2 regions of the Shewanella bicestrii genome follow, and region 1 is predicted to be linked to the other one. Evidence: predicted binding sites of a transcription regulator. Region 1 holds the regulator's gene; the other holds the start of a gene.
What was found. Region 1 encodes MetJ, which represses methionine synthesis genes. Its sites were predicted from a motif close to TAGACGTCTAGACGTCTA; they were not measured.
Positions count from the first base shown of each region.

Region 2: the regulator MetJ is predicted to act here: its motif matches at 1,746-1,763, upstream of metE (5-methyltetrahydropteroyltriglutamate--homocysteine S-methyltransferase).

Region 1 is NZ_CP022358.1:590,073-593,196, reverse strand. Features, by position in the region: gene metB (cystathionine gamma-synthase) at 1-832, opposite strand, end outside; gene metJ (met regulon transcriptional regulator MetJ) at 1,055-1,369, shown strand; gene CF168_RS02715 (sulfite exporter TauE/SafE family protein) at 1,477-2,220, shown strand; gene nrfD (NrfD/PsrC family molybdoenzyme membrane anchor subunit) at 2,346-3,124, opposite strand, start outside.
Region 2 is NZ_CP022358.1:767,220-770,343, forward strand. Features, by position in the region: gene CF168_RS03445 (HDOD domain-containing protein) at 1-708, shown strand, start outside; gene CF168_RS03450 (LysR family transcriptional regulator) at 768-1,673, opposite strand; gene metE (5-methyltetrahydropteroyltriglutamate--homocysteine S-methyltransferase) at 1,874-3,124, shown strand, end outside.

The DNA.
Region 1 (3,124 bases):
GGTAATACACTTTGCTCACCACAGGGCTGCTCGTCAGCACGTGCACAATACGCTGGGCATTGCTTTGGTGCTCGCGAATGCGCACGGCTAAGGTACGCAGACCCCGCAGGGTTTGATAACTGTCGAAGGCAGACCCAGTTAAACCTAAGGTGTTCGACCACCAATGTAAGGTCTCACCGAGTTGAGGATCTTTGGCGATCACCGCGCCGCCCACCACATCGCTGTGACCATTGATGTACTTAGTGGTGGAGTGGATAACGATATCGGCACCGAGTAACAGCGGTTGCTGCAAAATTGGCGAGAGGAAAGTGTTGTCCACCACCACTAAAGCGCCCACGGCGTGGCTCGCCTTGGCGATAGCTTCGATATCGACGACTCGCAGCAGAGGATTAGAGGGGGTTTCAATCCACACCATCTTAGGTTGCTGGCTAATCGCTTGCTCAAGCGCTTGGCCGTCGGTTTGATCGACCACCAGCAGTTTAAATTGGCCCTTTTTAGCCAAGTTGGTGAATAAACGGTACGAACCGCCGTAGCAATCGTGAGGCACCACCAGCAAGTCATCAGGGCCAAGCAAAGTGGTCACTAAGGTAATGGCCGCCATGCCTGTGCAAGTCACCACACCAGTTGCGCCCTTTTCCAGCTTAGCTAGGGCATCACCTAAGATGCTGCGGGTAGGATTGCCGGAACGGCTGTAATCAAATTCGCGAGGATTTTTATGACCATCGAAGGCGTAATTCGTCGACAGGTAAATTGGCGGCACCACAGCGCCATACTGAGTATCGCTTTCGATACCCTGACGCACTGCTAATGTGGCTAATTGACGTTCGGTCACTAATTTGCCTGCGGTCATCGGGAACTCCTAAGTTCGCAAAGAGATGTCTGGACGTCTAAATGTACCTAAGCCCAGTGGCATCGTCAATAGGCGTTAAGACGTTTAGACGTCTAAACATAAAGAAATCTGTTTGCAATCACTAAGAAATAGTAGCAATAATTTGACTGTTATCTGTAAGGGTTTAAAATCTGCCCCGAATTTAGCGTTATAACAGGTGAGTCAATGACTGAATGGAATGGGGAATACATCAGCCCCTATGCTGAACATGGCAAGAAGAATGAACAAGTAAAGAAAATTACTGTGTCTATTCCGCTCAAAGTGCTAAAAGTCCTCACGGATGAACGTACCCGTCGTCAGGTGAACAACCTGCGCCACGCCACCAATAGCGAACTCTTGTGTGAAGCATTTTTGCATGCCTACACCGGCCAGCCTCTGCCTAATGATGCCGATCTGTCGAAAGATAGCCCAGACAGCATTCCCGCCGAAGCGAAACGGTTGATGGACGAAATGGGGATCGAGTGGGAAGATATGGAATAACGCTCAGGCGTCCATAATCCTGCCGTAACTAATTATTAGGGATCGTTAATGCTCATCTTGCCTGATGGGTTAGAGTAACGATCCCTATTTTGTTTTGATGGAATCCTATGTTCTCCTTGATAGATCCACAAACGCTCGCCATTGCGTCTGTGATTGTGTTTTTAGGTGCCCTCACCCAGAGTCTGATTGGCTTTGGCCTTGCTGTGGTGGCGAGTCCGCTGCTGTATATTGTCGACCCCGAATTAGTGCCCGCCCCCGTGATTGTGATGGGCTTTTCCATCGCCCTACTCACCCTACTGCGTGAGCGTGGCCACTTAGAATTCAACGGCTTGCAATATGCGCTGATTGGTCGCGTGCCCGGAGGCTTTATCGGTGCCAGCCTGTTGCTGTTTGCGCCGCAGCCGATTCTTGGTCTGGCGATTGCTGGCATTGTGGCGGTCGCCGTGGTGCTAAGCCTGTATAAATTCAGCCTGCCAGTGAATAAAGCGACGCTATTTGGCGCAGGTGTGGTATCGGGGATCTTTGGTAATATTGCCGCCATTGGTGGTCCGCCGATGGCGATTTTGTTGGCGGGTAAGGATGCCTCAAAGTTTCGCGCCGCACTGTCGGCCTTCTTTATCTTCAGCTCGACCATAGCGATGGTCATCCTTGGGGTGACGGGCCTGCTCGAAATCAAGCATTTATGGTTATCCCTGATGCTGCTGCCCTCAGTCTTTTTAGGCTATTTAGTGGCGGGTAAACTGGTGGGGAATGTGGATAAGCATAAGACCAAGATGGCAACCTTAGCCCTCTGCGCTATCAGCGCCTTAGTGCTCACGGTGAAATCAGTGATTGAGCTATTGCCGCAATAATTGCCGCAATAATTACCGCAATAGAATCCTGCTTATCGCCCCATAAAAAAAGCACCGTTAATCGGTGCTTTTTGCTTGCTGGGATAGGTGATTTACCCCATAGATATTGCCATTAACCAATGGCACTAACTTAGATAGCTTTGTCCCGCATACACAATAAAGTGTCTCAGTGCTAACACACCAGTTAAGCTGGCGCAGGCCACCATGATCATCGCGCCCTTGCTGTGGCGAGTCGCGGTCGGCAACAGCATAAACAACAGCGGAATACCAAAACCAATCCCGACCACGCCAATCCAGAATACGCTCGCCCACACGCCAGAGGTGAGTGATGCCAGCGCCGCAGCCGCCGCGCCGCCCTTAAAGTACAAGGCACAGAACAACATAAACAGGAACATGATTTCGATGGCCATCACTGGCAACTCTAAGCCATGCATTTTAGCTAAAGTCTTGTCGTGGCTATCGGTCTTGAACATCACCAGCGCCAGCACCGCATTAGCCGCCGCACCCGCCGATAAACCAGAGACTAAGAACAGCGCCGGCAATACCGCAGTGTTCAACATCGGATAAGCATTCATGGCCGAAATTAAGAAGCCAGTATAAGCACCTACGCCAATGGCGAGGATAAACAGCAGAACTTCAATCAGCTTTCTAAAGGGCATCAGCAGCTTAGCGATAGGCACGAAGAAACCTAAGCCCCACTTTGGCAGCTCATCGCGCAGCACAAGAATCGCGTAGGCAAATGCTAAGGGTGAATAAGCCAGTAGTGCTAAAACACCAATCGCCATTACGGACTGGAAGTTATAGTTGATTAAAATCAGCCAAAAATGGAAAGGCTTCGTTAAATCAAACACTAAACATGCCAAGCCTAGGCAAATGGCCACAGGGCCAATAATGGCTGCGGCCT
Region 2 (3,124 bases), 180 kb from region 1:
GTTTTTACTCAAGTGAGAGCCATCATAGCGAATGAAGAGCAAGTGATCGGTCGCCGTGGGATCTTAATTCCACTCAAAAAAGCGATCCTTGCCGAAGGCGACATTCGTAATGTGATCGATATTATTTCGAGCGATCCCGCATTAGCTGCCCACATGTTGATGCGCAGTAATTCGGCGCAGGCTTCAGGTGTAGTAAATCCTAAATCTCGCTCCTTAAAAGACGCCCTAATCCGTTTAGGTCAGGTCAATATTTATCGTTATGCCTTCACCTTCTATTTGAAAGAACGCCTCGATGAATTACCCCAACCCTATAAGAAGTTGGTACAAGGTTATTGGAAACTCACGGAAAATATCGCTACCGATGCGGTCGACAGCCTAGTCGATATGCCGGATGTCGATGTCGACCCCGATGAAGTACAAACCTTGGCGCTGTTTAGCGTATTCGGGCAAATCATTGCCTTAACGGCCTTTGCTTACTTAAATGCCAGCTCTGAGCAATCTTTCCCGTTAAGCGTGATTAAGTCATTGATTGATAATCAGCAGCAGACCTTAACCATCGAAGCCTTTGAGGCCTTAGATCTCGATCAGGATCTGCGCCAAGAGTTTATGATCGCCCATAACCTGCGCCAGACCCGTAATCAAAATTCTCCAGGGTTGATTCTGCGCCGTGTGCTCTCGATGCGCGGCATGTTACTCAACCCGCTCTAAGCACTGCTCATAAAAACAAAGCCTGCAATTGCAGGCTTTTTTATGCTGTTTTTACGGCATTAATTGGATTTTTGCTGACGCGCTAAGCCTTCGCTTGCCACCAGTTGCAGCCAGTTTTGCACTAAGGCTGAGTTCGCGCTGTGGCGGCGATAGGCCCCAAATAGTGGGCGTTTTAAGCCTTCTTGGCCGAGTTTGACTGAAGCTAAACTCAAGCCATGTCCTTCATTGATTGACCAGTTGGGTAGGGCGGCGATACCGTCCTTACAGGCGATGCGTTGCAATAACATCATGGTCAAATCGCAGGTCTTTTGCTCGCCGGCTTCAACGCCTGCGGGTTCTAAAAAGTGGCGATAAATATCTAAACGCGCCAGTGGCACTGGGTAGCTGATAATGGGTAAGCGGGCCAATTGCTTAGGCGTAACATAGGCTTCTTTCGCTAAGGGATGATCCTTGGCAACCACTAACTTCACTTCAAAATCAAACAAATGCTGATAGGCGAGCGAGTGTCCCGGTACGGGATCTGAGGTCAGCACTATATCGAGTTCGCCCATCTCCAAGGCATTGAGCGAATCGAATAGATGACGGCTCGACAGATCTAACTCGGCCTGCGGATGATCTTGCCTAAATTGCTCCATCACTGGCATTAACCAGCGAAAACAGCTGTGGCATTCAATCCCCACTCTGAGTTGATTGGTTTCTGTCTCTAGGCCATTTTTCAGATCCGTTTCCGTTTCTAACACCTTAGGCAGGATCTCTTCGGCGAGGTGCAATAGCCGTGCGCCTTCCTGAGTAAAGGACAGGGGTTTGCTTTTACGCACAAAAATGGGCGAATTAATTCGTTGCTCTAACTCCTTAATTTGATGGGAGAGAGCCGATTGAGTGACAAAACGTTTTTTGGCTGCGCCCGCCAAGCTGCCACTTTCCTTCAGTGCCATTAAGGTTCGCAGATGTCTTAGTTCGATCATGATCACTCCAAGTGAATTTCGCTCATGTTGTGCTTGAAATCAATTCGGTTGCTGGCATAGAGACTATCACAATAAACTTCTAGACGTCCAGACGCCCATTGTGATTTATCAAGGCTTAAATGCGAAAAATTGCCAAGAAAACACCATCAGCTGGGTGCAAGTGCCGAATATGGCTTATCTCAAATAAAGGAAGATATGGTATGCAATTAAACAGTCTTGGTTTTCCCCGTATCGGGCGTCGTCGTGAACTGAAATTTGCCCTCGAAAAATACTGGCGTGGTGAGAGCACTCAAGCTGAGCTGCATGAGGTAGCCAAGGAGTTACGCCGCACCCATTGGCAATGGCAAGTAGCCGCTGGGATTGAGCAAGTGCCCGTGGGTGATTTTGCCTTTTACGATCAAGTGTTAACCCTGAGTGCGACCCTAAACGCTATCCCAGATCGTCACCGTGGTGAGGGCGCTATCGATCTTGATACCTTATTCCGTGTTGCCCGTGGCCGTGCGCCAACTGGCACCGATGCGCCAGCCTCGGAAATGACTAAGTATTTCAACACTAACTATCACTACTTAGTGCCAGAGCTTAAGCAAGACCAAGTGTTCTCTATCGCCTATGAACAGTTTTTTGATGAAGTCGCCGAGGCGCAGGCGCTGGGTTATCAAGCCAAGCCCGTGCTGTTAGGCCCTGTGAGTTACTTGTATCTGGCAAAAACCGTGGGTCAGGATTTCGATAAACTCAGCCTATTGCCCAATCTGTTAAAGGCCTATGCCGACATTCTGGCGCGTTTTGCCGCACAGGGCGTGACTTGGGTACAACTTGAGGAGCCGATTCTGGCACTCGAATTAGCCGCCGATTGGCAAGCAGCGATTAGCGAAGCTTATCAAGCGCTTAAAACGGCTCAAGTGAAGATTTTACTCACCAGCTACTATGGCAGCATCAGTCATCATCAGGCGCTGGTTTCTGCGCTGCCGGTGGCGGGTCTGCACCTCGATTTAGTAACAGCCCCTGAACAATTGGCCTTGTTTGCCAATGCCTTAAGACCAGATCAAATTCTGTCGGCTGGTGTAGTTAATGGCCGTAACGTGTGGGCAGCAGAGGTTGACCTGATTGTCGAGCGTATCGGCAGTGTCGCCCGAGACTTATGCTCACAAGACGGTGCGCGCCTATGGATTGGTACCTCCTGTTCACTGCTTCACAGCCCTGTAGATTTAGAGGTGGAGACGACGCTCACGCCGACGCTACGTCAGCAGCTCGCGTTTGCTAAGCAAAAGCTGTTAGAACTGGCGAATGTGCGCCAATTGCTACTGGCCCCCGAGTCCGTCGCGGCCAAAGAGATAGTTAACACTTGTTTGGCACGCCGTGAGGCTAAGGCACAGGCGGCGGATGCTAAAGTGATAGCCCGTGTCGCTGCGCTGACTCAAGCCAACTATGAACGTGTGAGCGAATTTACTGAG